One region of the Mesorhizobium sp. P2_F7 genome, then DNA from elsewhere that is predicted to be linked to it. Evidence: predicted binding sites of a transcription regulator. Region 1 holds the regulator's gene; each other region holds the start of a gene.

Region 1 (7,782 bases):
GTTTCGCCGGACGCATTGACCGTCAAACGCCTGCAGGACCACGTCAAGGCAACGATCGCGCCCTACAAATATCCGCGTTCGGTAAAATTCATCGACGCCTTGCCCAAAACCCAGACAGGCAAAATCCAGCGCTTCCGGTTGCGGGCGGAGAAGAGCAATTGAGCCAGCCCTACGATCCGGCGTCCGATGGCGCGCAGATGTCGTTCAAGGAGCGGATGTCTTACAGCGATTATCTGCACCTGGAGCAGGTGCTCGACGCGCAGGCGCCGCTGTCTTCGGCCCATGACGAGATGCTGTTTATCATCCAGCATCAGACATCGGAATTGTGGATGAAGCTCGCCTTGCACGAGATCGGCGCCGCGATCCGCTCGATCCGCGCCGACCGCCTCGAACCGAGCTTCAAGATGCTGTCGCGCGTCGCGCGCATCTTCGAGCAGCTCAACAATGCTTGGGACGTGCTGCGTACGATGACGCCCAGCGAATATACCGAGTTTCGCGACGCGCTCGGCCAATCCTCGGGCTTCCAGTCCTGGCAATACCGCGCCATCGAATTCATGGCTGGCAACCGCAACCTCGCCATGCTTGGCCCACACAAGCACCGGCCCGATCTCACTGACAGGCTGGAAGCGATCCTGGCCACGCCGTCGCTCTATGACGAGGCGCTGCTGCTTTTGGCGCGCAACGGCTTCGACATCGGCGCCGACGCCACGCGCACGGACTGGCGCGAGACACGCGTCGAGAACGAAGAGGTGCTGGTTGCCTGGCAAACCGTCTACCGCGACCCGCAGCGCTACTGGATGCTCTACGAACTGGCGGAAAAGCTGGTCGACTTCGAGGATTACTTCCGCCGCTGGCGCTTCAACCACGTCACCACGGTGGAACGCATCATCGGTTTGAAGCGCGGCACCGGCGGCACCTCAGGCGCCTCCTATCTGAAGAAGATGCTGGAGGTCGTGCTGTTTCCGGAGCTCTGGACAGTTCGCACCCGGCTCTGAGCTCTTTGTTTCCGCGCAATTCCCGACGGGAAGCGCTACGCACTTTTCCCGGGAAAACAGCGTCAGAATTTTCCTGGACTTGCGCCGGCTTCAGGTAACCGCGGTCTTCACCGCGAAGCGGGCGTCCTGCCAGGTGCCGGTGCGCAGAATATCCTCCAGCACGTCGACCGCCTGCCAGACATCGCCATAGCCGACATAGAGCGGCGTGAAGCCGAAGCGGATGGTAGACGGCGCGCGGAAATCGCCGATCACACCGCGCTCGATCAGGGCGCGCATCACCTGATAGCCATGCGGATGAAGGAACGACACCTGGCTGCCGCGCTGGCTGCCGTCACGAGGACTTTCCAGTTCAAGCCCGTAGGCGCCGCATCTGGCTTCGACGAGCTGGATGAACAGGTCGGTCAGCGCGATGCTCTTTTTGCGCACCAGCGCCATGTCGACATCGTTCCAGATATCGAGCGCCCCCTTGAGCGCCCGCATTGACAGCACCGGCTGCGTTCCGCACAGGAAGCGGCGGATGCCGCTGCCGACGGCAAAGCCCTGCTCGAAGGCAAAGGGCCGCGCATGGCCCCACCAGCCGCTGAGCGGCTGATGGACATCGCCATGGTGGCGTTCGGCCGCGTAGATGAAGGCCGGCGAGCCCGGGCCGCCATTGAGGTATTTGTAGGTGCAGCCGACGGCGAAATCGGCATTGGCACTGTCAAGTTCGACCGGCAAGGCGCCGGCGGTGTGGCAGAGATCCCAGATGATCAGCGCTCCGGCGTCATGCGCCTTGCGCGTCAGCGCCGCCATGTCGCGCAACTGGCCGGATTTGTAGTTGACGTGGTTGACCAGGATGACGGCGACGCTGTCGTCGATCAGATCCTCGATTGCAGGCGCGTCGACGCCCTCCAGCCGCAGCCGCGTTCCCGGCCGGGTCGATGCGACGCCTTCGGCCATATAGAGGTCGGTCGGGAAACTGTCGCCCTCGGCAACGATGACCGGGCGGTCCGGCCGCATGCCGAGGGCCGCGTGCAGCAGCTTGTAGATGTTGATCGAGGTCGTGTCGCAGACCACCGTCTGCCCCTCAGCCGCGCCGATCAGTCGTCCGAGCTGATCGCCGAGTTCCACCGGCATGTTGAACCAGCCGGCAGTGTTCCAGGCGCGAATGAGATCCTGCGCCCATTCCTGCGTGGCGGCCTGCTGCAATTCGCTGAAGACGGCCGGTGACGCGGCACCCAGCGAATTGCCGTCGAGATAGATCACGCCCTGCGGCAAGACAAAGCGTTCACGCATGGAACGCAGCGGATCGGCGGCATCCATCGCTTCGATTGCAGCGAGATCGGGTGTCATGCTCATGATCCGGCGCTCCTCCATGAACAACAGCATTCGGCGGAGCCTGTCCGCCCAAACATGCCGGCGATCTTGAGGGGTCCTCCTGGAGCTGTCAAACATTATATATAATTTACGTGATGGAAGGCTTTGATATATAATCATCAGCCGAGCAATCTGACTGATGGGTCACGATATTGAATGACGAGCAGTCCTCGAAAACGGAAACGGCCTATCGGCTGCTCAGGCGCGATATTCTTGCGACCCGGCTGGCGCCTGCTGCGCCGTTGAAGCTGAGCACGCTGAGCGGCATCTATGGCATCGGCTGGACGCCGCTGCGCGAGGCACTGTCACGACTGGAAGCCGAACGGCTTGTGACCGCCATCAGCAACCGTGGGTTTGCGGTCGCTCCCGTGTCCCGAGCCGAGCTCGAAGACCTGACGCGTGCGCGATTGGTGGTCGAACTGCCCTTGCTGGTGGAATCGATCGAAAAGGGCGACCGTCAATGGGAAGACACGGTCGTTGCCGCCCACTACCGCCTCTCACGCTGCGGGTCCGTTCTCGATGATCCCTCGGATGAGGCCGTCGATGCGTGGTACGAAAAACATGATGCCTTCCACGCGGCACTGCTCAGTGCCGCGACATCCAGCTGGCTGCTGCGTTTCAACGCGACGATCTCCGATCAACTGCATCGCCACCACCGCTTTCTCGGCCTGGCCCCGACGCTGCGCGCGGCCGCCGGCCGCGAGGACGGACACCAGAAGGCCATGGAGGCGCTGCGCGACGCCGTGGCGATCGAACACCACACCGCACTGATGGAAGCAGCCCTTGACCGCGACACTGAGGGCGCAAAAACGCTGATGAGCGTTCACATCGGCTACACGCTGCAAGTCTATGCCCAGAGTGAACCGGGCGCGGCGACGGATGCGGCGCAGCCCCGCCCGAAAAAGCGGCAGCGATCTGGCAAGGCATGAATTGGCCCGATGGCCCAGGCTACCGGCGTTTCACCCCGTTGCCGGCAAACCAGCGCGGGCGCCGATCGCGGTGCGGAACGTTACGCTGAACAAAACGTCAACGCATTCATTAAACTTTAAAAGGTTGCGGAACACAACTGGAACAGATAGTGTTTGTTCTGGGTTTGTTTTTTCCGATTCTGGTTTCAGAACCCGTGGGGGCCGCGATGCTGACGCGCAAGCAACATGAACTTCTGATGTTCATCCATGAACGCCTGAAGGAGAGCGGAATCCCGCCGTCTTTCGATGAGATGAAGGAAGCGCTCGACCTCGCGTCCAAGTCCGGCATTCACCGCCTGATCACGGCGCTTGAGGAGCGCGGTTTCATTCGCCGGCTGCCGAACCGGGCGCGCGCACTGGAAGTGCTGCGGCTGCCCGACTCGATCGCACCCGGCCTCAATGCGGCGAAGAAGTTCTCGCCAAGCGTCATCCAGGGCAGTCTCGGACAAGGCGGTTCTGGCCAGGGCGGTGTGGGGCAAAGCGGTCTCGGCCGTCAGATCAAGCCGGCCTCATCGTCGCGTTCGATGTCGGCCGGCAATGACGACGCGGTTTCCGCGGTGTCCATCCCGGTGATGGGCCGCATCGCCGCAGGCGTGCCGATCGACGCCATCCAGCACCAGACCCATTCGATCTCGGTGCCGCCGGACATGATCATGGGCGGCGAACATTACGCGCTCGAGGTCAAGGGCGACTCGATGATCGAGGCCGGCATTTTCGACGGCGACACGGTCATCATCCGCAATGCCGACACCGCCAGCCCCGGCGAGATCATCGTGGCGTTGGTCGACGAAGAGGAAGCGACGCTGAAACGCTTTCGCCGCAAGGGCGCCTCCATCGCGCTGGAAGCCGCAAACCCGGCCTATGAAACCCGCATCTTCGGGCCAGACAGGGTCAAGGTGCAGGGCAAGCTTGTCGGGCTGATCCGGCGCTACTGAGCCGGCTTAGTTTTGTACTTTTCGCGCTCCTTGTAGGGTGGCAGGCCGCGTGCTTCGCGTGAGAAGCGGCGTTGCTCGTGCCAGGGACGATAGGGCTTGTCGACGGCGAAACGTATGGCTGGCGTTGTCGCGGCCGATTGCGGATCGAAGAAGACGGCGGCACTGCCGTCGCGGGCAAGCTGCTTCTTGGTCACGACCAGCACCAGCGGGTCGCGACACGGATTGTAGGCGGTGGCGTCCTCAATGACGATCAGGCTCGCGAAAGCGCAGGCCGGTCGGGCTGTCTTGCGGTCTTTTGCCAGCGCGATGATGGCTCCGGCCGGGTGCCGGGCAATGCAGAGATCACCTGTGCAGTAGAAGGGCGAGCCGGGCGGCAGGTCGAGCGGATCGAGATCGAACCGCGTATCCGTTGCCTCGAAAATCTCAGGCGGGATAATGGTTTCCGCCCTTAGCGCGCGTTTCCAGTTGTCAGTGGTGAATTCGTTGGAGCGTTCGCGATTGAGGGCTAGCTCGCCGCCTCCGATCGGCACGGCCACCAGATGCGCATCCTCGGAGATGAGCACATCGGGCGTGCGTACCTGCGGCACCGTCAACAGGCCAGCCAGCGCGAAAGGCACGGCCGCCAGCCGAAGCCATGTGGTGGCCATGGTGGCGATGACGAGGGCGACGGCCACCAGCAGCACCGAGCGGATGGAGATCAACCCGACGGCATCGACCGGCGAACGCTCTGAAATCCAGGCGGAGATGGCGATCATCGCTGCCAGACCCTTGCCCATCACATAGAGGAACGGCCCATCGGCGCCGAATGGCATCGCCAGCGCGCTGAGGACGGCAAAGGGCATGACGATTAACGATACAATCGGCATCACGGCCAGATTGGCGAGCAGACTGAGCGGTGACACGCGCTGGAAATGCCAGATGGCAAACAGCGCCGTGGCACTTCCAGCGATAATCGAGGTCATGGCGAGGCCGCCCATGGCCAGCAGGACTTTTCGCGACAGGAAGCTGACGAAAGAGCGCCTCGCAGGCGGCGTTCTCACCCTGTCGGCGCGGTAGTCGGCCCAGCCGGCATAGGCGCCGACCAGGGCGGCGGTGGCCGCAAACGACATCTGAAAGCTTGGGCCGACCACCTCATGCGGCGACACCAGGATGACGGCGATGGCCGAGATCGCCAGGTTGCGCATGGTGAGTGCTGCGCGATCGAACAGCACCGCGACCAGCATGACCGCCAGCATGATGAAGCTGCGCTCGGCGGCAACCACGATGCCTGAAATGACGAGGTAGGCGGCGATGGAGACAAGCGCTGCGGCGGCGGCATATTTCTTGACCGGCCGACGCGAGGAGAAATCAGGAAACAACGCGAAGGCGCCGCGCAGCAACGCCATGATGGTGCCGGCAACCAGCGCCATGTGCAGGCCGGAAATGGAGATGATGTGGTAGATGCCGGTGCGCCGCATCGCCTCGTTGACCTCGTCCGGAATGCCGGCGCGCACGCCGACGATCAGCGCTGCGGCAATCTCGCCTTCGGCGCCACCGATCTTGCTCCTGATGTGGTCGGCTATGTTTTCGCGGGCGTTCTCAATGGCCGAAGAGAGGCGTGCGGTCAGCGGCGGCGGTCCCTGCGCGGCGATGGTTTTGGGATTGCCGAGAAAGAAGCCGCTGCCGCCGATGCCGGTGAAATAGCTGTCGAAGGAGAAATCGTAGCTCTCCGGCCGCACCGGACCGGTTGGCGGCAGCAGCCTGGCATAGCCGGTGATCAGGGAGCCGGCGGTCATATCAGCGGGAACGGTGCGTGCCGAGAGCCTGACCCGTTCCGGCGCGTACCGCAGCTTGGGGTAAGCGGTGGAAATCACGTCGAGCGTCAACCTGACGCGCCCGTTTTCCATCTCCTCGAGACTGACGACGCGGCCGGTCAACCGTGTTTGAATCTCGGCGCCGAGCATCTGCGTGCCGGCGCGCCAGGTCTCGACCTTGGCGGCGACGACGCCAAGCGCGCACAGCATGGCAGCCATAAGACACAGATGCGTCCTCGGCCGCGACCGGGTGACGGCAGCACAACATGCCATGAGCAGCACGATGGCGATTGGCTGGGCAAAGCCGGGCTCGTCGGGCAGCGAGAAATAGACAATGACGCCGGCCGCCAGGAAAACCGGCACCAGCAGGAAGGCAACGCCGCGGTCGAGTTCGGTGCCGGCGGCCACGGCAACGCTGCGGCGGATTGCGGGCCATGACGAACGGCGCAGCAGCCGACGCAAACGGACGGTAGGTGCGAACGCGGTGACCGGCACCGGCGCGGCGCCATCCCGTGGCAAAGCCACGATGCCGGGCTGCAGTTCGGGCAGCGCAACCGGCATCGGCTCGGCATAGGGAACATCGGCAAACAACGAGCGTTCGCTGACGCCTGCCTCTGCGCCCTCGCCCTCCTTCGCGCCCCGGCCTCGTTCAGCCATCGGGTCTGCCCCTTGCGCCACAGACCCCCTATGCTACATGAACGCGCAAAGCGCGAAAGTCCGCGCGATCACGCCCCCGCTTTCTAGCCTTGCCCGAGAATTGCCATGTCCAACAAAATTGCCATGTCCAACAGGGCGGTCACCCGTTTTGCCCCCTCGCCCACCGGCTACCTGCATATCGGTGGCGCGCGCACCGCGCTGTTCAACTGGCTGTACGCCAAGCACACCGACGGCACGATGCTTCTGCGCATCGAGGACACCGATCGCGAGCGTTCCACCGAAGCGGCAACCCAGGCCATTCTCGATGGGCTGACCTGGCTCGGCCTGTCCTGGGATGGCGGTGCCGTGTCGCAGTTCGAGCGTGCGCCGCGCCACCGCGAGGTGGCGGAGGAACTGGTGCGCCTGGGCAAGGCCTATTACGCCTACGAGACACCGGCCGAGCTTGAGGCGATGCGCGAAGCGGCGCGCGCCAAGAGCCTGCCGCCGCGCTACAACGGCGCGTGGCGCAACCGTGACGCCTCCGAGGCGCCCGCCGGCGTCAGGGGCGCTATCCGCATCAAAGCCCCGGCCGAGGGCGAGACCGTGGTGCATGACCGCGTGCAGGGCGAGGTGCGCTTCCCCAACAAGGATCTCGACGATTTCATCATCCTGCGTTCGGATGGTGTGCCGACCTACATGCATGCCGTCGTCGTCGACGACCACGACATGGGCGTCACCCACATCATTCGCGGCGACGACCATCTGACCAATGCCGCGCGCCAGACGGTGATCTACAACGCCATGGGCTGGGAGGTGCCGTCCATGTCGCACATCCCGCTGATCCATGGCGCCGACGGCGCCAAATTGTCGAAGCGGCATGGCGCCCTCGGCGTCGAGGCCTATCGCGCCATGGGTTATCTGCCCGAGGCGCTGCTCAACTATCTGGCACGCCTTGGCTGGAGCCATGGCGACGACGAGGTGATGTCGATCAAGGACATGATCGCATGGTTCGACATTGGCGACGTCAACAAGGGCGCGGCGCGCTTCGACTTCGCCAAGCTCGATGCGCTGAACGGCGTGCATATGCGCAAGATGGACG
Region 2 (7,782 bases), on a different contig from region 1:
AGCGCCACGCGTTTGGGGTTGGTGGCGAGAGCGCGGATGCCCTCGTCGCGGGAGAGATGTTCGAGCGCCTGCGCATCGACTGCCGGCAGCGCACGCGTCAGGCCTTCGACCGGCGCGTTGGTCTCGATCGAGCGTTTTAGCGCGTCGAGGCTGGCGAAGTCGAAATGCGCGGTGCGCCATTGCAGCACCTTCACCGGGTCGAATTCATGGCCTTCGATGCGCTTGACCAGTTCCTCGTCCAACGGATCGACCTGGCCGGTGACGCCAAAAGTGCCGTCGCGCAGATGGCGTCCGGCGCGGCCCGCGATCTGGCCGAGTTCGGCGGCCGTCAGATTGCGGTACTGGTAGCCGTCGAATTTGCGGTTCTGGGCGAAGGCGACATGGTCGAGGTCGAGATTGAGACCCATGCCGATGGCGTCGGTGGCGACGAGGTAATCGACATCGCCCGCCTGGAACATCGCCACCTGGGCATTGCGGGTGCGTGGGCTGAGCGCGCCGAGCACGACCGCGGCACCACCCTGCTGGCGGCGGATCAGTTCGCCGATGGCGTAGACCTCGTCGGCGGAGAAGGCGACGATGGCGGTGCGACGCGGCAAACGGGTCAGCTTCTTCGAACCGGCATAGGCGAGATGCGACAGCCGTGGCCGCGTCACCACCGAGACGCCCTTCAGCAGGCGCTGCAGAATGCCATGCATGGTGGCAGCGCCGAGCAGCAGCGTTTCCTGGCGGCCGCGCAGGTGCAGGATGCGGTCGGTGAAGATATGGCCGCGTTCGAGGTCGCCGGCGAGTTGCACCTCGTCGATGGCGACGAAGGCAGCATCCGTCTCGCGCGGCATCGCCTCGACGGTGCAGACCGAATATTTCGCGCCGGGCGGCTGGATCTTTTCCTCACCGGTGATCAGCGCCACCTTGTGGGCGCCGACCTTTTCGCAGACGCGGGCGTAGACTTCTCGCGCCAGAAGGCGGAGCGGCAGGCCGATGATGCCGCTCTCATGCGCGACCATGCGCTCGATGGCGAGATGGGTCTTGCCGGTGTTGGTCGGCCCAAGCACGGCGGTCACGTCGCGGCCCGACAGGATCAGCGGCTCGGTATGTTTCGGCTGGATGTTCATCGGCCTGGAAATGAGGCTTTCTGCATCGTGTTGTCGGGAGCGCACCTTAACTGGCGCGTATGACAGGCGACACATAGGGATTTCAGCCGCGAAGCGAAAGCGGAATGTTCCGGGCGTCAGTTGCGGAGTCTTCTTCGCAGACCGGATTCGCTCCCGATTAACAGTTGGAACGAGTCTGGAACGAATCGGAGACGAATCAGTGACTCCTGCAGATTCAGCTTTTGTTCACGGCTACATATGGGTTTTGCGACCGGGAGTCGCACCACATGCTGAATCGCTGAAACTGGCCCGATTCATGCAGGGCGAGCTTTGCCATTAACCTTTGCCGGCGAAGCCTCGTCGCGCTCCAATGGGTCTCTGCCAAGATTATGAAATTATTGACTTTTCTTAATCGGGCTTAACCATATGGCAGAGCTTTTCGGCCTTCGCCATTAACGTTCCGGTCAAAGCCGGAACAAATCGGCGACGAATCAGCGAAGTCGGGACTTTCCCGTTTTGTTCACCCCAACATGTTGTGTTATCCACAGCTTGTCCACCGACAATTCACAGCTTGTGAAGCGGGTTTCGCACAGACCGAGCGGAGGCCGTTAATCTTTGCGTGCCGGAATGGGGCAGCGCCTCACCCCCAGGCTCTCCGAGCATGCCGGCCGGCGATGGAAAAACGGGTCCGTTCAAGGGCCCGTTTTTCTCTCAGCCGAAATATTGGTCTCAAACGAAGTACTGGCCGCCATTGGCGGTGATGGTCGAGCCGGTGATGAAGCCGGCGTCTTCGGAAGCGAGGAAGACGACGCAGCGCGCGATCTCTTCCGGCTCGCCGAGTCGGCCGACCGGGATTTGCGGGATGATGCGTTCGTTGAGTACCTTCTCGTCGATCGCCTTGACCATCTCGGTGGCGATGTAGCCGGGGCAGATGACGTTGACGGTGATGCCCGCGCGTGCGCCTTCCTGGGCGAGCGCCTTGGAGAAGCCGATGTCGCCGGCCTTGGCGGCGGAATAATTGACCTGGCCGGCCTGGCCTTTCTGACCGTTGATCGAGGAGATGGTGATGACGCGGCCGAACTTGCGGTCGCGCATGCCGCCCCACAGCGGATGCGTCATGTTGAAGACGCCGGAGAGGTTGGTGTCGATGACCTCTTTCCACTGCTCGCGCGTCAGCTTGTGGAACATGGCGTCGCGGGTGATGCCGGCATTGTTGACCAGCACCGAGACGGGGCCGAGATCGGCCTCGACCTGTTTGATCCCGGCAGCACAGGCGTCGTAGTCGGCGACGGACCATTTGTAGGTCTTTATGCCGGTCTCGGCGCTGAATTTCGCCGCAGCCTCGTCATTGCCGGCATAGTTGGCGGCAACGGTGTAACCCGCATTCTTCAGGCCGATCGAAATCGCGGCGCCGATGCCGCGCGATCCACCGGTGACGAGCGCTACTTTGGTCATGAAAGTTCTTCCTCCCTTTGGTCGGAAGAGCGAATAGGGAGTAGCGAATAGCGAGTAGGGATTTGATGTCCCGCCGCGCTGCTCCGTTCTACCCTATTCGCTACTCCCTATTCGCTACTCACTTCTTTTTTAGAGCGCTTCCACGCACAAGGCGACGCCCATGCCGCCGCCGATGCAGAGCGTGGCGAGGCCCTTCTTGGCGCCGCGGCGGCGCATCTCGAAAACCAGCGTGTTGAAGACGCGCGCGCCCGACGCACCGATCGGATGGCCGATGGCGATGGCACCGCCATTGACGTTGACGATCGAGGTATCCCAGCCCATGCCTTTGTTGACGGCGCAGGCCTGCGCGGCGAAGGCTTCATTGGCCTCGACAAGGTCGAGGTCCTTGACCGACCAGCCGGCTTTTTCCAGAGCCCGCTTCGAAGCCGGGATAGGTCCGGTGCCCATGATTGCCGGATCGACGCCGGCGGTCGCCCAGGACGCGATGCGCACCAGCGGGGTGATGCCGCGCCGCGATGCCTCGGCCTCGGTCATCAGCAGCGCGCCTGCGGCGCCGTCATTGATGCCGGACGCGTTGGCGGCGGTCACCGTGCCGTCCTTGTCGAAGGCCGGCTTCAGCTTGGTCATGGCGTCGATTGTGGCGCCGTGGCGAATGTACTCGTCCTGGTCGACGACGGTGTCGCCCTTCCTGCCCTTGATGGTGAAGGCGACGATCTCGTCCTTGAACTTGCCGGCCTTCTGCGCGGCCTCGGCCTTGTTTTGCGAGGCCAGCGCGAACTGGTCCTGGTCGTCGCGGGTGATCTGGAACTGGCGGGCGACGTTCTCGGCGGTGTTGCCCATGTGGTAGCCGTTGAAGGCGTCCCACAGGCCGTCCTTGATCATGGTGTCGATCATCTTGTAGTCGCCCATCTTGACGCCAGCGCGCAGATGCTCGGCGTGCGGCGACAGCGACATCGATTCCTGGCCGCCGGCGATGATCACCTTGGCGTCGCCGGTGGCGATCTGCTGCATGCCGAGCGCGATGGCGCGCAGACCCGAGCCGCAAACCTGGTTGAGGCCCCAGGCGGTGGTCTCCTTGGGCAGGCCGGCGTTGATCGACGCCTGGCGGGCGGGGTTCTGGCCCTGGGCTGCCGTCAGGACCTGGCCGAGAATGACCTCGTCGACTTCGCCCGGTTCGACGCCGGCGCGCGACAAAAGCTCCTTGATGACGACGGCGCCAAGCTCATGCGCCGGGGTGGCGGCGAAGGCGCCGTTGAAGGAGCCGACAGCGGTGCGCGCGGCGCTGGCGACGACGATTGAATTGGCAGCGGACATTTTTCTCTCCAGACTTCGAGGTCGTATTCTTGGGTGTTTGTTGGGACTTTTCTTGCCCGTTCCACACCCCAAGTCAAACCGGAAATGGGCATGCCGGCCATGCGCCGCAAGCAGGGCACGCGCGCCCGGCGCGATCGCCCGGCCTTTGCTGCGCAGCATATTTGGCCCGCCATGCAGCAATAAATGATGCCGCACTGCACAAAGCGCTTGGAATTATGGAGCTTTTGCGCATATCCTTAAAAATGGCGCAATCGTTACCGGCGGCTTACTCAGGCGCGCCGGTGTCCCCGGGAGGATGCTGATGGCCGCGAAAGACGACCCAATCATTATCAAGAAATATGCCAACCGCCGTCTCTACAACACCGGCACCAGCACCTATGTGACGCTCGAGGATCTGGCCGAGATGGTCAAGAAGGGCGAGGAGTTCACGGTCCAGGACGCCAAGACGGGCGACGACATCACCCATCCGGTGCTGACCCAGATCATCTTCGAGCTGGAGAACAAGGACGGGCAGAACATGCTGCCGATCCCGTTCCTGCGCCAGCTGATCGCCTTCTATGGCGACCAGATGCAGATGATCGTGCCGAGCTTCCTCGAACAGTCGATGATCGCCTTCTCCAAGGAACAGGAGCGCTTCCGCGAGCAGATGAAGGGCGCGATCGGCAAGTCGCCGCTCGACGTGATGAAGATCGCCACGCCGATCAAGGCGCTGGAAGAACAGACACGGCGCAACATGGAAATGTTCCAGAACGCCATGCGCCTGTTCACGCCGTTCCCGTCAGCCACCTCGAATGGCGCTGCCGCCGCTGCGCCGGAGCCGGCCCGCAAGGAGGCGCCGGAAAAGAGCGGCGACGACCTTCAGGAATTGAAGGAACAGATCGCCGCCATGCAGCGCAAGCTCGACACCATGTCGTAAGCGACCGCCGCATGGTCGACCGCCTCGATTGGTTGAGGCGGTCTTGCCGTCACGGGTCAATTTTCAGCTGCCAGGGTTCCCAGATTTCGTCGGGCTGCCCGCCGAGCGAGCGGTAGAATGCCTTCGCCGGCAGGTTGGATTTCAGCACCGTCCACTTGATGGCGGAGGCGCTAATGTCGGCGGCGTATTGGCGAAGGTGTTCTACAAGCGCATGGCCGACCGCCATGCCTCGAGCCGCCTCGGCGACGTAGAGTTCCTTCAGCCAGACAACCGGCTTCAGATCGTAAGTCCAGGGGATGATGTAGTGGACGGCGATGCCGGCGATGACGTCCTCTCGCTCCGCCACGAGCACACCGAACCGGGGCGACGGCCCCAGCCCGTGCTCGATGAGGTCCGCTTCGGTGAGGCGGAACTTGTCGTCATAGCCCTCGAAGACGGCCAGCGCCCGCATAAGCGCGAGCACCGCGTCAACATCCTGCCGTCCGAACGGACGGACCATAATCGCCGCCATCTGCATGCTTTCGCTTGTCTGCAAGGTCGACCATATCGCGTACACGCTCCCGCGCCAGCCTGGTCTTGAATCAAGCGTCATGCCTGTAAAACACCGGGCTCCTTGCCCGACGCGAAGGGGCTGCCTTCGTCCTGCCAGCCGGTGATGCCGCCGATCATGATCTTCACGGGACGGCCGAGGCTGGCCAGCTTGAAGGCCGCCCGATCCGCGCCATTGCAATGGGGTCCCGCGCAATAGACGACGAACAGCGTCTCTGCCGGCCACTGCGCCATCCGCTCGGCCGATATCTCGCGGTGCGGCAGATGCAGCGCGCCCGGCACATGGCGGCGTTCATAGGCGTCCGGCGAACCGACCACATGCAGGAGGACAAAATCCTGCTCGCCGCTGCGCAGCGCCGCTGCGACGTCCGAGCAATCGGTCTCGACGGAAAGCCGGCGCAGGAAATGGTCCCGGGCGATGTCCGACGATGCCGTCGGAATGTCTGTCACGTAGCTCATGTCTGATCTCCATTGCTGATGCGACGGAGAGATAAAGCACCGGGCAGGGTGATTGCAGCTGGCAGCTTTGCCATATATCGTCAAGATCATGCCAAATATGCCTGCCGTCCATCCGCGTCCTGCCAACCCGCTCGTCGTTGCCGTTGCCTATGACGGCTTGTGCACGTTCGAGTTCGGCGTGGCGGTTGAAGTCTTTGCCTTGCCCCGGCCGGAAATGGGCGAGGATTGGTACCGCTTTGCCGTTGCCGGAATCGACGCGGGTGAAATGCGGGCCCTGGGTGGTGTGCGCATCGTCGCCGATGGTGGGGTCGAGCTGATCGGCCAGGCCGGCACGGTGATCGTGCCTGGATGGCGCGGCTCGGAGGCGCCGGTGCCGCCGGCGCTGATCGAGGCGCTTCTGAAAACGCACGAGAGAGGCGCCCGAATTCTTTCGATTTGCTCGGGCGTGTTCGTGCTTGCCGCCGCAGGCCTGCTTGCCGGCAAAAGGGCGACCACGCATTGGCGCTACAGCGAGAAGCTGACGGAGCTGTACCCCGACATCACCGTGGTTCCTGACGTCCTCTACATCGATGAGGGAAATGTGCTGACATCGGCTGGCAGTGCCGCGGGCATCGACCTTTGCCTGCATCTGGTCCGGCGCGATTTCGGCACCAAAGCCGCGAATATGGTGGCGCGACGTCTGGTCGTGCCGCCGCATCGCGACGGCGGCCAGGCGCAGTATGTCGAGAGTTCCGTTCCCGAGCCGCATGAGCGCAGCCGGCTTGGGCCGCTGATCGACAGAATGCGTGCCAATATTTCCGCCGACTATTCCGTCGCAACTCTGGCCGAACTGGCCGGGATGAGCGAGCGGACATTTCTGCGCCGGTTCGCCGCCGCGACCGGCGTCACGCCGGCACGCTGGCTGCTTTCGGAACGGCTGTCACGGGCGCGCACGCTGCTGGAAGACACCGCCATGCCGATCGAGCTGATCGCCGAGACCGCCGGCTTTGGCGCGGCCGGCACGTTGCGGCATCATTTCCGCCAGCAGTTTTCCACGACCCCCGTCGCGTATCGCGCGCGGTTCGGGACCAATGCCAAGTCGACCTGACGCCGGTCAAACCAATGCGCTATCAGGTCAACGACCCCTCATAGCGGCCGCGCGGCCTGATGATGCTGCCGCTCATGATCTGCTCGACCATATGCGCGGCCCAGCCGACGCTGCGGCCAAGCGCGAACAGCTGGAATGGTGCATCGCGCGGCAAGCCAAAACTGCGTGTCAGCGCAGCCAGGGCGAAGTCGATGTTCGGGTGCGTGCCGGTCGCGGCGATCGCGGCCTTTTCCAACTGTTGCAGCGTCTCGTCGACAGGGATGACTGCCAGAAGTGCTGCGGCTCGCGGGTCGCCTTCGGGATAGAGCGGGTGGCCGAATGCCGGCAAGGGCCGGTCATGGCCAAGCCAGCGCCGGACCGCCGCCTCGGCGCCGTGCCGTGCCGCATCCTCCGCCAGTTGCATCACCGCTTCGCCGGCGCCGCCGTGGCGCGGGCCGGTCAGCGTCGCCAGGCCCGCCAACAGGCAGGCGGCAGGCGAAGCCCCGGTCGAGGCCGCGACCCGGGCAGTGAAGGTCGACGCGTTGAGTTCATGATCGGCGAGCAGGACGAGGGCGCTGCGGATCGCCTCCGCGCCGGCATCACCCACCGACCAGCCCTGCGCCAGACGCCGATGGGCAGGTGCTGTGCCGCCCGCGGCGCCCAGTGCCTGCGCCAGCGCCCCTATTGTGTGCGCAGCCTCAGTGCACAGCGAGGCGGCGTTGCGTCCAAGCGAAGGCCGTCCCTGGCCCGCCAGCATGGAAAGCTGTGCAAAAGCGGCAGCGCGACCGGCTGAATGAGGTGGCTCAGACGACGGAGCCTTGAACGCCACCGGTTCAGCCGAAGCCCAGAGCACGGCGGCGGTTTCCTCCAACGTCGCCGATTTGGCGAGCGCAACGGCATCCTGACCGCGATAGATGAGGCGACCATGCAGA
Region 3 (7,782 bases), 250 kb from region 1:
ACCGGCCACAAGGTCTATGGCCCCTCCGGCATCGGTGTGCTCTACGGAAAGAAGGACATTCTCTCGGGCATGCGCCCCTTCATGGGCGGCGGCGAGATGATCGAGGAGGTGACGGAAGACATCGTCACCTACAACGACCCACCGCACCGTTTCGAGGCCGGCACGCCGCCGATCGTCCAGGCGATCGGTCTCGGTGCAGCGCTGGAATACATGGAAAAAATCGGCCGCGAGCGCATCGCCGCGCATGAGACCGATCTCAAGACCTATGCGCATGAGCGGCTGCGCGCGATCAACTCGCTGCGCGTCTTCGGCGACGCGCCGGGCAAAGGCGCCATCATTTCCTTCGAATTGCAGGGTATTCATGCCCATGACGTGTCGATGGTGATAGACAGGCAGGGCGTGGCGGTCCGCGCCGGCACCCATTGCGCCCAGCCGCTGTTGAAACGCTTTGGCGTAACCTCCACATGCAGGGCATCGTTCGGCATGTATAATACCAGGGCCGAAGTCGACGCTTTGGCCGAAGCGCTTGAAAAAGCGCGCAAGTTCTTTGGATGACGACCATGGATGATGCGAGCCACACCACAGAGACCGCGCCGGAAGCAGCCATCAATCCGCTAGTTTCCGCTTCGACCATTCCGGCCGATGAACTGGCGCGGCTGACCGACGATATCGTCTCGGCGCTGAAGACGGTCTATGACCCGGAAATCCCGGCCGACATCTACGAACTCGGCCTGATCTACCGGATCGACATCGAGGACGACCGCTCGGTCAAGATCGACATGACGCTGACCGCGCCCGGCTGCCCGGTGGCCGGCGAAATGCCGGGCTGGGTGGAGAACGCTGTCGGCGCCGTCGAAGGCGTGTCAGGCGTCGAGGTCAACATGACCTTCGACCCGCCCTGGTCGCCCGACCGCATGTCGGAAGAGGCGCAGGTGGCGGTCGGCTGGTACTAGCCCGGTAGAGACTGGCGCACTTGCACCAGTGGTAAAACTTCACCATTTTAGGTGAGGAATCATTCGGCAGGCCTTGAACCTGCATGGAATGGAAGAGGAAAAAGAATGGGACGCTTCGCCGTCATCACGATGACCGAAAAGGCCGCCGACCGGGTGCGCGAGATCGTTGCTACGCGTGACAACGCGCATGGCATTCGCCTCGGCATCAAAAAAGGCGGCTGCGCCGGCATGGAATACACGGTCGACCTGGTGACCGAGCCCAACACCAAGGACGACCACATCGAGCGCGACGGTGCCCATGTCTATGTCGCCCCGGAAGCGGCGCTTTTCCTGTTCGGCACCGAGATGGATTTCGAACAGACGACGCTGCGCACCGGCTTCACCTTCCACAACCCGAACCAGAGTTCGGCCTGCGGCTGCGGCGAATCGGTCGAGCTGAAGCCGGCGGATTTGAAGAAGCTGGCCGAAGCGCGCGAGTCGGCCTGATCTTCCCTCGCCCCGTTTACGGGACGACGAAGGCTACTTCACCCACATCTTCGTCCGCTTGTGCCAGTCGGCGATCGATTCCTCGGGATAGGCGTCGAACGCCTTGTCTTGTCTGCCGATCTCCGGCTCGACCCAGTTCGCTTTGTATTTCAGCATCAGATGCACCTTTTCCGGCGGCTTCGGCAGCTCGCTGTCGATCGCCGAGGCGAAAGGGTGCACCAGTTCCGGCCAGGTCGGATCGTAGAGCCACAGCGCCGAGCCGCATTTCTTGCAGAAATTGCGCTCGCCGGTCGAAATCTCGCACGTGGGGTGCTCGTCATCCTGGATCTCGGCGCGAAACACGCCGAGGTCGCGCTTCCCCTTGATCTTCAGTGTCTCGTAGTTGGCGCCGAGATTGATGGCGAAGCCGCCGCCGCCCTGCTGCTTGCGGCAGATCGAGCAGTAGCACAGCATGAACGGCACCGGCGTGTGGCTTTCCACCTCGAAATGGACGGCATCGCAGCGGCAGGACCCTTTGAGCAGAAGCGGCATGGCAAAACTCCGACGAATCTCGTTCTCAACCTGTCAGCATGGTTTTGGTTGCGGCGATGACAAGGCCAAATCCCGGTGACATGATCGCGGCATGGACAATGAACGCATCGCCGAACTGTTCGAGGGCCTCGGCCCGGTCTCGATCCGCAGGCTGTTCGGCGGCAAGGGCATCTATTTCGACGGTGTCATCGTCGCCATCGTGCTGCGCGGCGAATTGCTGCTCAAGGCCGACGAGCAAAGCGCGCCCGACTTCGAAGCCGCCGGCTGCAAGCAATGGACCTACACCGGCACCCGCCACGGCAAGCTGGTCGCGATGCCGTATTGGAGCATTCCCGACGACGCGTTTGATGATCCCGACGAGATGCGGGTGTGGGCGCGCCGGGCCTATGAGGCGGGACGGCGGGCGGGGAAGTAACGCCCAATAACTGGGAACGCTGGGCGGGACAGCACCCCCCTCTGGCCTGCCGGCCATCTCCCCCTCAAGGGGGGAGATTAGCAGCTTCTGTGCTCCGCTTCTCCGTTGAAGATTGGCGAAGGCCGCGATGACATCCAATCTCCCCCCTTGAGGGGGAGATGTCCGGCAGGACAGAGGGGGGTGTGAAGGATCGCGGCGGTCGCGCTTGGCATGCATTGCCGAACGCCAATCCCTACAGCGCCTTCGCGATCTTCGCCGCCAGCCGCGCATTGTTCTCGACCAGCGCAATGTTGGTCTTCAAACTCCGGCCGCCGGTCAGTTCGAGGATTTTTCCCAGCAGGAACGGCGTCACGGCCTTGCCGGTCACATTCTGCGCCTCCGCCGCCTTCTGCGCGGCCTCGATGTAGCCGGCCATCTCGTCGGCCGGGATTTCGTCATCCTGCGGCACCGGATTGGCGATCAGCATGCCGCCGCCGAGCCCCAGCGCCGCCCGGGTCTTGTAGAAATGCGCGATCTCTTCGGGCTTGTGCAGCGTCAGCGGCGCGCGGAAGCGCGACTGGCGCGACCAGAAGGCGGGCATGGTTTCGCAGCCATGGCCGATCACCGGCACGCCGCGCGTTTCCAGCACCTCCAGCGTCTTTTCGATGTCGAGGATGGCCTTGGCGCCGGCCGAGACGACGATGACCGGCGTGCGCGCCAGCTCGTCCAGGTCGGCCGAGATGTCGAAGCTTTTTTCCGCGCCTTTGTGGACGCCGCCAATGCCGCCGGTGGCGAACACCATGATCCCGACCATGTCAGCCGCGATCATGGTGGCGGCGACCGTGGTGCCGCCGGTGCGACCCTCAGCAACCGCAAAGCCGAGATCGGCGCGCGACAGCTTCATGGCGTCGCCGGTCATCGCCAGCGATTCGCGCTCGCCGTCGGACAGCCCGATCTTGATGCGGCCGGCAACCACGGCGATCGTCGCCGGCACCGCGCCATGGTCCAAAATGATCTTCTCGACATTGGCGGCCATGGCGCCATTGTCGGGATAGGGCATGCCATGGGTGATGATGGTACTCTCCAGCGCCACCACCGGCCGGCCGGCGGCAAGCGCGTCGGCCACCGGTGGGTGGATGTCGATGAAGGGGCGGGCGCTTTGCGGGGTCATGACGGTCTCCGGTCCGGCGCGCCGCCCGTCCCCTTGGACGGCGCGCTCCGGCAATGGCAATTGGCCGCCCTCATGCCATTTCCTGCGCGTCGGGCACAAGAGCCAGCGCCTCGGCAAAGGTCGCGGTGGTGAAGGCCGGCACCGCGTCCGCGCTTTCGATGGCGAGCGTTGCGGCGGCCACGCCTTCGCGCAGGGCCTGGCGCAGGGGCAGGCCGCGCAGCAGGGCAGCGATGGTGGCACCGGCCAGCGCATCGCCGGCGCCGGTGACGTCGGCGACCTTTCTCGGCGCCGGCGGCAGGATCGAGAAGGCGCCGGCTTCGTCGAAGCCCAGCACCGGGCCATCGCCGGCTGTCACCACGCCACTCCTGAGGCCGCTGCAGCGCAAACCGTCGACGGTCTCGCGCTCGGTGGCATTGGCGCCGACACCGGCCAGCACCATGGCCTCGCGCCGGTTCATGAAGACCTGCGCGAGCTCCTTCAGCACGGGTATCAGCCGCACCACCTTGGCTGGCGAAATGGCGATGGCGTAGACCGGCTTGCCGGCAGCGAGCCCCACCAGCCGCTCCAGCGCCGATGACGGCAGATTGGCGTCGCACAGCACCGCGTCGGCCTCGGCGACCACCTCGCGAACCTTGGAGCGGCGGAGCTGCTTGGGAAACGCCAGGTCGTAGAGCGCCATGTCGGCAAAGCCGGTGATCAGCTCCCCGTCGCGGTCTATGAGCGCGGTGTAGCTCGGCGTCGTGCGGTCGAGGAACACCGCCGACAGATCGGCAATGCCGGCATCTGCGATAGCGCGCGACACCGTCTCGCCCGCCGCATCGCCGCCGCGCATCGACATCAGCGAGGCCGAGACGCCCAGCCGCGCAAGGCTGCGCAGCGCGTTGAAGACGCCGCCACCGACATCCTCGCGCATCGTGCCGGGGTTGGACGCCGCCGGCACGTAGGCGCCCGACACCTGGCCGCGCCGGTCGATATGGGCGCCGCCCACCGCGAGGATTTTTGCAGATTTCACCATGCGGGCGATATGACCTTTGTTATTCGAACCATACAAGCGCTAGGCTGTGCGGCGGAGCTTCGCAGGCAAGCCAGCGATTCGGGCGGAGCCAAACCGCCGGAGCGCTTGGCCCAATGCGGGGCGCGCCCGAAAACCAAACCATGAGACAAAAAAAGAACAAATCCGGATAAAGATTGCTTTTCAGATATTTGACCCCTCTTGCCAAACGAGAACAAAAAAGGTACAAACTGGGGCAGGGATTACGGATTGTCCGGCCTTCATTGACGACCAAGGGGTGATGTATCATGGCTCAGAATTCTTTGCGGCTTGTAGAGGACAAAGCGGTGGACAAATCAAAGGCTCTGGACGCGGCGCTGTCGCAAATCGAGCGCGCCTTCGGCAAGGGCTCGATCATGCGGCTGGGCGCCAATGAGCAGGTCGTCGAGATCGAAACCGTGCCGACCGGATCGCTCGGCCTCGACATCGCGCTTGGCGTCGGCGGCCTGCCGCGGGGCCGCATCGTCGAGATCTATGGGCCGGAAAGCTCGGGCAAGACCACGCTGGCGTTGCACACAGTTGCCGAAGCTCAGAAGAAGGGCGGCATCTGCGCCTTTGTCGATGCCGAACATGCGCTGGACCCGGTCTATGCCCGCAAGCTTGGCGTCGACCTCGAAAACCTGCTGATCTCACAGCCGGACACCGGCGAGCAGGCGCTGGAGATTTGCGACACGCTGGTGCGTTCCGGCGCCATCGACGTGCTGGTGGTCGATTCGGTTGCGGCACTGACGCCGCGCGCTGAAATCGAGGGCGAAATGGGCGATTCGCTACCCGGCCTGCAGGCGCGTTTGATGAGCCAGGCGCTGCGCAAGCTGACCGCCTCGATCTCGCGCTCCAACACCATGGTTATCTTCATCAACCAGATCCGCATGAAGATCGGCGTCATGTTCGGTTCGCCAGAAACCACGACCGGCGGCAACGCGCTGAAATTCTACGCTTCGGTGCGTCTCGACATCCGCCGCATCGGCTCGGTCAAGGACCGCGACGAGGTCGTCGGCAACCAGACCCGCGTCAAGGTGGTCAAGAACAAGCTGGCACCGCCCTTCAAGGTGGTCGAGTTCGACATCATGTATGGCGAGGGCGTGTCCAAGACCGGCGAACTGGTCGACCTCGGCGTCAAGGCCGGCGTGGTCGAGAAGTCAGGCGCCTGGTTCTCCTACAATTCGCAGCGCCTCGGCCAGGGCCGCGAGAACGCCAAACTGTTCCTGCGCGACAATCCCGACACGGCGCGCGAGATCGAACTGGCGCTCAGGCAGAATGCCGGGCTGATTGCAGAAAAGTTCCTCGAGAATGGCGGCCCCGAGCGCGGCGAAGACGACGGCTTCGAGGAAGAATCCGGCGCCATGTAAGGCAGCTGCCAGAGTTCGGCCATAAATCCGGTCCATTATCTGATGCTTAAGTAACAGAGTTCCTTAGTATCGCGTTCCAAACCGCCGGCCTTCGCGCCGGCGGTTTTCGTTTTTGGGCAGGCGTGGAGCCGGCCTGGCGGCTGCAGGATTGGCCCAATTCCGTGTTTCTGGACAGGGTGAAGCCTGCCCGCTAAAAGGCCAAGTCGATCTTCTAAAAGCAGAGACCAGTTTCCGCCGGCCGTGCCGGCGGTTTTCGCGAAAAGGCAGCAGTCATGAGTGGCGTGAACGACATCCGGTCGACATTTCTCGACTATTTCCGCAAGGAAGGCCACGAGGTCGTCGCCTCAAGCCCGCTGGTGCCGCGTAACGACCCGACATTGATGTTCACCAATGCCGGCATGGTGCAGTTCAAGAACGTCTTCACCGGCCTGGAGAAGCGGCCCTATTCGCGCGCCACGACCGCGCAGAAGAGCGTGCGCGCCGGCGGCAAGCACAACGACCTCGACAATGTCGGCTACACCGCACGCCATTTGACCTTCTTCGAGATGCTCGGCAACTTCTCCTTCGGCGATTATTTCAAGGAGCGCGCCATCGAGCTTGCCTGGAACCTGATCACCAAGGAGTTCGGGCTGAACAAGGACAAGCTCTTGGTCACCGTCTATCACACCGATGATGAGGCGGCCGGCTTCTGGAAAAAGATCGCCGGCTTTTCCGACGACCGCATCATCCGCATCCCGACATCCGACAATTTCTGGGCGATGGGCGACACCGGGCCATGCGGTCCGTGCTCGGAGATTTTCATCGACCGCGGCGAGCACATCTGGGGCGGCCCTCCCGGCAGCCCGGAAGAGGATGGCGACCGTTTTCTTGAATTCTGGAACCTGGTGTTCATGCAGTATGAGCAGGTCACCAAGGAAGAGCGCATCGACCTGCCGCGGCCGTCGATCGACACCGGCATGGGCCTGGAGCGCATGGCGTCGATCCTGCAAGGCGTGGAGAGCGTCTTTGAAACCGATCTGTTCCGCCATCTGATCGATGCGGCGTCGTCGGCGCTCGGCCAGGGGCCCGACAAGGAGACGGTCGCCTCCTTCCGCGTCATTGCCGACCATTTGCGCTCGTCCTCCTTCCTGGTCGCCGACGGCGTGCTGCCGTCCAACGAAGGCCGCGGCTATGTGCTGCGCCGCATCATGCGCCGCGCCATGCGCCATGCGCAGCTGCTCGGCGCCAAGGAACCGCTGATGTGGAAGCTGGTGCCGGCGCTGGTGCGCGAGATGGGCCAGGCCTATCCCGAGCTGCTGCGCGGCGAACAGCTGATCACCGAGACGCTGAAGCTCGAGGAGACCCGCTTCCGCAAGACGCTCGTGCGCGGCCTCGGCCTGCTTTCGGAGGCGACCGAAACGCTGCATGCCGGTGACATGCTGGATGGCGAGACCGCCTTCAAGCTCTACGACACCTACGGCTTCCCGCTCGATTTGACGCAGGATGCGCTGCGCCAGCGCAGCATCTCGGTCGACCTTGCCGGCTTCACCCATGCGATGGAGCAGCAGAAGGCGGAGGCGCGCAAGCACTGGGCTGGTTCCGGCGATGCGGCCACCGAGACCATCTGGTTTTCGGTGCGCGAGCAGGCGGGCGCCACCGAATTCCTCGGCTACGAGACTGAAGCTGCGGAAGGCCTCGTCCAGGCGCTGGTCAAGGACGGCAAGACCGTCGACAGCGCCGGAAAGGGCGATGCGGTGGCGGTGGTCGTCAACCAGACGCCGTTCTATGGCGAGTCCGGCGGCCAGATGGGCGACACCGGCGTGATCTCCGGCGAGGGGTTCTCGATCGAGGTCTCGGACACGCAGAAG
Region 4 (7,782 bases), on a different contig from region 1:
TCCTTGGGCAGGCGCTCCAGCGCGACAAGGTTGATTTCCTCGAGCAGCATACGGTGAATGCGCACGCGGGCGTCGAGCACCTTGTTGGCGCTTTTGGCGGGTGTCGCATCCGGTTTCGGCGGCAACGCCTTGCGGATCGTCGGAATGACCACCGCATGATGTGCGACCGGCCCCGCATCGGCCGGCTTCAGCGGACGGACGTCACGGTTCTGCAAGGTCGAGAAGCGACTGGTCATCCGGCTTTCCTCTTCAGGAGGCCCCTGCCGATGCCGAACAGCGAGCGTGATTTCTCCGGCGTCGCGACGGCTTCCTCCGGCAGGATGATCTTCTTCAGATCGTTGACGACATTGGCGTTCGGGTCGATCTCGTGCAGCGGCACGCCGCGGTCGACCGCCTCGCGCACAAGCCGATAATTGTTGGCGATGCCGCCGACGAAATGCTCGCCGAGGATTGCCTGGACATCCGCCTGCTTGATGCCGTTGTCGAACATCTTCTGCTCGAAACGGTTGACGATGACGTTCGGCTTCACCTCCTTGCCGGCCGTCTCGTAAACCGCCTGGATCAGCCGCTGTGTGTGGCGCAGGCACGGCACCGTCATTTCGGCGACGATGTAGAGCTTGTTGGAGCCAAGCAGAACCGTCTCCGTCCACGGAAACCAGGTCCGCGGCATGTCGATGACGACATTGTCGAAATAGGCCGAGACGAGATCGAGCATGCGCACCACGACATCGGTCTTGAACGAGCGCATTTCCGACGGACGCGTCGGCGCCGCCAGCACGCAGAGCCCGCTGGCATGCTTGGACAGCATCACGTCGAGCAGTTGCCGGTCGAGGCGCTCGGGCTGGTTCTCGATTTCGGTGATGTCGAAGCGCGGCTCGAGATCGAGATATTCGGCGCAGGCGCCCTGCTGAAAATTGAGGTCGACCACGCAGGTCGACGCGCCGCGCGTCACCGAATGATGCAGCTGGAAGGCGGTCTGTAGCGCCAGCGTCGTGGTGCCGACGCCGCCGGCGGCCGGCATGAAGGTGTAGATCTGCGACTCGGTGTTTTCCTCGCGTCCCGGCCCTTGCAGCGCGCGCACGACCGAACGCACCAGATCGGCGGTGGTGATCGGCTTGACCAGGAAGTCGGCGACCTGAAGCTGCACCAGGATGCGGACCGCGGCGGCGTTGAACTCCTGGGTGACGACGACGACCGGAACCCGGCCTTCGAGCCGGCGCATGATGCGCTGCAGCGACTCGATCTCCTCCAGCTTTGCCGCATCCATGTCGACGATGAGCGCGCCGAAATCGGCTTCCTGGACCTCGCCGCGCAGTTCGGAAATGTTCTTCTCCACGGTCGAAAGCTGGATCACCTCCGAGGCCGCGAACGCGATGCGCGTATCCTGCACAAAGGTCCGGTCGCTGGACACCAGCAGGATTTTCTTGGTCTTGATGCCGCTTGCCATTTGTCAGCCTGTCAGGTCATTCCCGGTCAAATCACCAGGCAAATCAATCGGTTGTCGCTGTTGGTTGCACGGCCTTGGCGGCCGCCGCCTGATCGGCGGCGTTCACCGCGGCGTCACTGCGCTGCGCCGGCACCAGCAGCCTGGTGTTCTGGACGCCATATTTCCAGGGGTCGACCATCTGCATGGCCGTATTGGCAGCCTGCGCGTTGCCGGCGCCCGTCGTCGTCCCCTCGCTGCGGACATAGTCGTCGCTGGTGCAGCCGCTGGCGAGGCCGGCGAGCAGCAGCGCAATGCATGGTTCGACGCGCATGGCTTCAATCCTTCGGCAGGTCTAGGAAGTGCCCGACCGTGGTGACCGGGGCCGACTGGGCCGTGCTGCCGCTGGCCATTGCCATGGCGCGGTTGGCGTCGGACGCTTTCACTTCTTCGGTGTTGTTGAGGAAATAGTCGACATTGCTGGCCGGCTGCGTGCCGTCAGTCGGCTCGAGCAACTTCTTCGACGGATCGACCGGCTTGACCAGATAGGGGGTGACGATGATCACCAGGTCAGTCTCGCGCCGCTGATAGGATTTCGACGAGAACAGAGAGCCGAGCACCGGCAGCTTGCCGAGGCCGGGAAGACGCGACGTGGTGATGTCGTTCTGCGACTGCAGCAGGCCGGCGATCATGAAGCTCTGGCCGTTCTTCAAGTCGACCGACGTCCTGGCGCGGCGCACGATGAAGCCCGGCACCGAGATCGTACCGATATTGTAGGAGGCCGAGGCATCGATCGAGGACACTTCCGGCGCGATGTCGAGGCTGACCAGCCCGTCCTTCAGCACGGTTGGCGTGAAATCCAGGCTGACGCCGTATTTCTTGTAGCTGACGGAGATCTTGCCATTGTCCTCGGAAACCGGGATCGGGAACTCGCCGCCGGCGAGGAAGCTTGCCGTCTGGCCCGACCGGGCGATCAGGTTCGGCTCGGCCAGCCGCCTGGCAAGGCCGCGCTCCTCCAGCGCCTTGATGGCAACGTCGATCGACAGGCCGTTCGACAGCAGCCGGCCGATGATCTCGCCATTGCCTGCCGCCGGCACCGTGCCCGGCTCGATGGTGACGTCGCGCCCGCCAAGGCCGTAAGCGAAATTGGCGCTGTATTTGGCGCCGAGATCCTGTCCGGCCTGGCGGTTGATCTCGACGAAGCGGACGTTGAGCTGAACCTGCTGCGAGGACGAGATGTTGACTGAATTGATCACTTCCTCATTGCCGGAGAAGCGGCTGGCGATCTTGCTCGCCTTCTCGGCGGCGACCGCGTCATCGGCCTCGCCCGACAGCACGACACGGCCGTTGGCCGAGCCGACCTTGATCTTGGCATCCGGCACGCTGGCGCGAATGGTGCTGGCCAGCTGGTCGGTGTCCAAGGTCACCTCGATGTCGACCGTGCCGACAAGCTGCTTGTTCTCGTCGAACAGGGCAACGCCGGTGGTGCCGAGATTGTTGCCCAGCACATAGAAGGACTTGTCGGTCAGCGGGTTGACGTTGGCGATCTCCGGATCGCCGATGACGATCTGGTAGAAGGCGGCACTGGTGATGATCGTTTTCGGCTTGCCCTTGGCCACCTTGATCGACGCATTCTTGGTCGACGACACATAGACGATGTCATTGTCGGCCTTGGCCGGCGCGCTGAGGCCGAGCATTGCGGCCGCGGCGAGGCAAGCCGCCATCGCAAGCGCCCGCATTGGGCGCAGCCCTTTCGTCATCCGATATGCATGAAGTCCCGACATCTGTCCCGTCCCTCGCCCGGTCCCCACCGGCAGTTATGGCTGGTCCCGCGCAGGAACCTGGTATTCCTCGACCTGCGTGCCGCGCGTCACGATGATCGTCTTGAATTTCGGCTTCTCAGGCTCCTTCGTCGCGGCGGTGAACAGCGCGCCAGCCGCAGCCTGAACGCCGGACGCGACCGAACCGCCGAAGGATGAAATGGTGGTGACGCCGTCCTTGGCAGTGCCACCATCGGCGGCTGAGCGGAGCGACAGCGACAAGGTGCCGACGGTGCGGGCGAGCGCCACTTTCTGGGCACCGTCCGTTGTCACCTCGATTGTAACGGAATTGGCGATCTGCGGCGTGGTCTGGCGCTGGTCGGCGCCCTGCCCGACGGTCAGCACCTTGGCGTCGGAGACGACGATCTCGGAGGTGACTGTGGAGCCGGCCGCGCCTTGCGCGTTCTTGGCCACTTCCTGGATTTCGCCTGCATCGCGTGTCAGCACGACGTCGACCCGGTCGCCCGGCATCACGAAGCCGCCGACACCGGCGATCTCGTCGGTGCGGATGGTCACCGCCCGCATGCCGGGCGTCATCATGTTGGACAGCGTCGCGCGGCCATTCGGTCCGGACAATTTGCTGAGCAGCACCGGTTCGTTGATCTCGATCGGCGACAACACCACGCGGCTGCCTTCGGCGAGCAAGGAATTGATGGTGGTGAAGGCGCCCTGCGGCACCGACTCTTCCGACCACGGGATTTCGGTGAGCTGCGCGCGGTCGAGTTCCATGCCGTAACGCAGCGGCGCGTTGGCCACGACGATGGTCTTGAACTCAACTTTTGGGGTCACGGGCGCCGGGATCGATGCCGTCTTTTCCTCGGCATCTGCCTTGGCCTGGCTCTTGACCCAGAAATCCGCGGCAAAGATCGAGATCGCGCCGAAAACGGCGGCGATGCCGATCATCGTTATGGCCTTGCCCCTCACAACTAAACCCCTGACGCATGTGGTCTTTTGTTTGTTGAGGCCCACGTTAGGCCGCTTTGTTAAAGATTCAGGAATCCCGGAGCGTCCGCGCGGACCTATTTCCGCCGGCTTGGTTATCGAAAGGTTTTAGGATAAGAAGGGGTTAAATCCCCGAACGTAACAGGAACTTCCGTCGCTTGGCGCTGAAAAGCGTGGCAGTATCGGCGGGTGATTCGCGGCACCGGATTCTATGGCAGGCATGGACGACAACAACGATCTTTTCGGCAATCTGGAAAAGCAGCCGCAACCAACCCGGACGTCGGCGCGCCCGGCCGATCCGCTGGTGCAGGCCACAAAGCGTCCTGCCGCGACCAAGGATGGCAGCGAAGGCTATAGCGCCGCCGACATCGAGGTGCTGGAAGGGCTGGAGCCGGTTCGGCGCCGGCCCGGCATGTATATTGGCGGCACCGACGACAAGGCGATGCACCATCTGTTCGCCGAGGTCATCGACAATTCGATGGACGAGGCGGTCGCCGGCCACGCCACCTTCATTGATGTCGAGCTTTCGGCCGACGGGTTTCTGACCGTTACCGACAATGGCCGCGGCATCCCGGTCGATCCGCACCCGAAATTCAAGAAGCCGGCGCTCGAAGTCATCATGACGACGCTGCATTCGGGCGGCAAATTCGACTCCAAGGTTTATGAGACCTCCGGCGGCCTGCACGGCGTCGGGGTCTCCGTCGTCAATGCGCTGTCGGACCATCTCGAGGTCGAAGTCGCGCGGGGGCGCCAGCTTTACCGCCAAAGATTCTCGCGCGGCGTTCCGGTGAGCGGGCTGGAGCAGCTCGGCGAGGTGCACAACCGACGCGGCACCAAGATCCGCTTCCATCCCGACGAGCAGATCTTTGGCAAGGGCGCCGCCTTCGAGCCGGCGCGGCTCTATCGCATGACGCGCTCGAAAGCCTATCTGTTCGGCGGTGTCGAAATCCGCTGGAGCTGCGATCCGTCGCTGATCAAGGAAAAGGACCAGACGCCGGCCAAGGCGGAGTTCCATTTCCCCGGCGGCCTGAAGGACTACCTCAAGGCATCGCTCGGCGACGATTTCCAGGTGACGCGGGAGATCTTCGCCGGCAAGAGCGAGAAGCAGGGCGGCCACGGTTCGCTCGAATGGGCGGTGACCTGGTTCGGCGGCGACGGCTTCATCAATTCCTACTGCAACACCATCCCGACCGGCGAAGGCGGCACGCATGAGGCCGGCTTCCGCAATGTGCTGACGCGCGGGCTTCGCGCCTATGCCGACCTCGTCGGCAACAAGCGCGCCTCGATCGTCACCTCCGAAGACGTCATGATCTCGGCGGCAGGCATGCTGTCGGTGTTTATCCGCGAGCCGGAATTCGTCGGCCAGACCAAGGATCGGCTGGCGACGATCGAGGCCATTCGCATCGTCGAGACCGCCATCCGCGATCCCTTCGACCACTGGCTGGCCGACAATCCGCAGGAAGCCTCGAAGCTGCTGGAATGGGTGATTGCCCGCGCCGACGAGCGGGTGCGCCGGCGCCAGGAAAAGGAAGTGTCGCGCAAGAGCGCGGTGCGCAAGCTGCGCCTGCCCGGCAAGCTCGCCGACTGCACGCAGAATGCCGCGGCGGGTGCTGAACTGTTCATCGTCGAGGGCGACTCGGCCGGCGGCTCGGCCAAGCAGGCGCGCGACCGCGCCAGCCAGGCGGTCCTGCCGCTGCGCGGCAAAATCCTCAACGTCGCCAGCGCCGGCAACGACAAGCTGGCCGCCAATCAGCAGATCTCTGATCTCATCCAGGCGCTCGGCTGCGGCACGCGCTCGAAATATCGCGACGAGGATTTGCGCTACGACCGCGTGATCATCATGACCGACGCCGACGTCGACGGCGCCCACATCGCCTCGCTGCTGATCACCTTCTTCTACCAGGAAATGCCGAACCTGGTGAATGGCGGCCACCTGTATCTGGCGGTGCCGCCGCTCTATTCGATCCGGCAAGGCGGCAAGGTCGCCTACGCCCGCGACGACGCGCACAAGGACGAGCTGTTGCGCACCGAGTTCACCGGCCGCGCCAAGGTCGAGATCGGCCGTTTCAAGGGCCTGGGTGAGATGATGGCCTCGCAGCTCAAGGAAACCACCATGGACCCGAGGAAGCGCACGCTGCTCAGGGTCGACGTGATCGATGCCGCGGCTGCGACCAAGGACACGGTCGATGCGCTGATGGGCACCAAGCCCGAGGCGCGCTTCCGCTTCATCCAGGAACGCGCCGAATTCGCCGCGACGGAAGTGCTGGATATCTAAGCGTCCACCGTTCTAGTCTGCTCTTCCAGATACGGAGATGGGCGTGTGACCTGGGACCGGCTGCGCAACGGTTTTGTCGCGAGATTTGCCGGTCTGACGCAGCCAACCCGCTCGGATTGGATTTTCGCCCTGCGCACCGTTTCGGCCGGTCTGATTGCGCTTCTCGTCGCCTACGCACTGAAACTCGACCACCCGCAATGGGCCATGATGACGGTCTTCATCGTCGCCCAGCCGGTTGCCGGCATGGTGCTGGCGAAAGGTTTTTACCGGCTGCTCGGCACGCTTGCCGGTGGACTTGCGGCGATCGGCATCACCTCGGTTTTCGGCACCAATCCGTGGCTGCTGGTGACGGCGCTCTCCGTCTGGATTGGCCTGTGCACGCTGGTTTCGTCGCTGCTGCGCAACCCGGAAGCCTATGGCGCGGCCCTTGCCGGCTATACCGCGATGATCATTGGGCTGCCTGCCTTCGGCCAGCCGCATGTGATCGTCGATCTCGCTGTCGCGCGCTGCGCCGAGATCGTGCTCGGTATCGTCTGTGCCGGTCTGACCAGCCGGCTGATCCTGCCCAAGCTGGCCGCCGACGCCATCATTTCGCGGCTGAAGCGCAGCATCCTCGACCTTGCCACCTATGCAGGCGGCGCCTTTTCCGGCGGCGATCCGGCAGTGCTGGCCGGCCTGCACCGCAAGCTCATCGCCGATGCCCAGACGTTGGCCGAGATGCGCACTTATGCACGGCTCGAAGCGCCGAGCTTCGCCACCCGCGCCCATCCGGTCCGCCGCACCATCGGCCAGCTCCTGTCGGCGCTGTCGGCGGCGCGCGAGCTGCACTCGCACGCGGCGCCGAAAAACGCAGCACTCATCCCGGTGCGCTCCGAACTGCAGTCACTGGTCAGCGAACTTGCAGCCGCGCCCGAGGCGCTGGACGACACGTCGCCCTGGGTGACGCGGCTCGACGCGATTGCCGGCAAGGCCCGGCAAATGCCCGACGCCTCGGCCGATCAGGGCGACGACAGGGTCGGCACGATAACGCGCCTGACCATCGCCGCCGATTTCGCCGAAGCCTTCAAGCAAGTGCTGCGCGGTCTCGACGCTCTGCGCGCACCGGTGACGCGCCCGGGCCGGGCCAACAGGCAGCAGCCTGCGCTGGTGGTGCACCGCGACTACCCCGGCGCTTTGCGCAATGCCATACGCGCGGCCATTGCCACGCTGGCGGTCGCCGCCTTCTGGCTGACGACGAAATGGTCCGATGCGGCCGGCACCGTCATTCTCGTTGCTGTCGTCTCCAGTCTTTTCGCCGCGCGTCCTGACCCGGTGCAGGTGTC

Evidence for each region. Region 1 encodes LexA, which represses DNA repair genes until DNA is damaged. Its sites were predicted from a motif close to TGTTCNNNNTGTGTTCNG; they were not measured.
Region 2: AC1DZ8_RS07525 (helicase-related protein) is a predicted target of LexA. The motif match lies at 1,278-1,295, and genes of this name have one in related genera.
Region 3: recA (recombinase RecA) is a predicted target of LexA. The motif match lies at 4,758-4,775, and genes of this name have one in related genera.
Region 4: parE (DNA topoisomerase IV subunit B) is a predicted target of LexA. The motif match lies at 4,318-4,335, and genes of this name have one in related genera.

What each region holds. Positions count from the first base shown of each region.
Region 1 is NZ_JBFUFA010000004.1:719,049-726,830, reverse strand. Features, by position in the region: gene AC1DZ8_RS17695 (AMP-binding protein) at 1-162, shown strand, start outside; gene kynA (tryptophan 2,3-dioxygenase) at 159-995, shown strand; gene kynU (kynureninase) at 1,086-2,333, opposite strand; gene AC1DZ8_RS17680 (GntR family transcriptional regulator) at 2,501-3,280, shown strand; gene lexA (transcriptional repressor LexA) at 3,487-4,254, shown strand; gene AC1DZ8_RS17670 (ComEC/Rec2 family competence protein) at 4,248-6,704, opposite strand; gene gltX (glutamate--tRNA ligase) at 6,828-7,782, shown strand, end outside.
Region 2 is NZ_JBFUFA010000002.1:458,777-466,558, forward strand. Features, by position in the region: gene AC1DZ8_RS07525 (helicase-related protein) at 1-1,112, opposite strand, end outside; gene phbB (acetoacetyl-CoA reductase) at 1,821-2,546, opposite strand; gene AC1DZ8_RS07535 (acetyl-CoA C-acetyltransferase) at 2,676-3,860, opposite strand; gene phaR (polyhydroxyalkanoate synthesis repressor PhaR) at 4,162-4,776, shown strand; gene AC1DZ8_RS07545 (N-acetyltransferase family protein) at 4,826-5,332, opposite strand; gene AC1DZ8_RS07550 (rhodanese-like domain-containing protein) at 5,365-5,784, opposite strand; gene ftrA (transcriptional regulator FtrA) at 5,873-6,871, shown strand; gene AC1DZ8_RS07560 (citrate/2-methylcitrate synthase) at 6,894-7,782, opposite strand, start outside.
Region 3 is NZ_JBFUFA010000004.1:466,003-473,784, forward strand. Features, by position in the region: gene AC1DZ8_RS16350 (cysteine desulfurase) at 1-555, shown strand, start outside; gene AC1DZ8_RS16355 (SUF system Fe-S cluster assembly protein) at 561-953, shown strand; gene sufA (Fe-S cluster assembly scaffold SufA) at 1,059-1,439, shown strand; gene AC1DZ8_RS16365 (GFA family protein) at 1,473-1,970, opposite strand; gene AC1DZ8_RS16370 (TfoX/Sxy family protein) at 2,062-2,385, shown strand; gene AC1DZ8_RS16375 (pseudouridine-5'-phosphate glycosidase) at 2,618-3,535, opposite strand; gene AC1DZ8_RS16380 (carbohydrate kinase family protein) at 3,606-4,550, opposite strand; gene recA (recombinase RecA) at 4,835-5,935, shown strand; gene alaS (alanine--tRNA ligase) at 6,208-7,782, shown strand, end outside.
Region 4 is NZ_JBFUFA010000005.1:49,649-57,430, forward strand. Features, by position in the region: gene AC1DZ8_RS18830 (CpaF family protein) at 1-236, opposite strand, end outside; gene AC1DZ8_RS18835 (CpaE/TadZ family protein) at 233-1,447, opposite strand; gene AC1DZ8_RS18840 (hypothetical protein) at 1,491-1,757, opposite strand; gene AC1DZ8_RS18845 (type II and III secretion system protein family protein) at 1,762-3,162, opposite strand; gene cpaB (Flp pilus assembly protein CpaB) at 3,241-4,146, opposite strand; gene parE (DNA topoisomerase IV subunit B) at 4,406-6,460, shown strand; gene AC1DZ8_RS18860 (FUSC family protein) at 6,506-7,782, shown strand, end outside.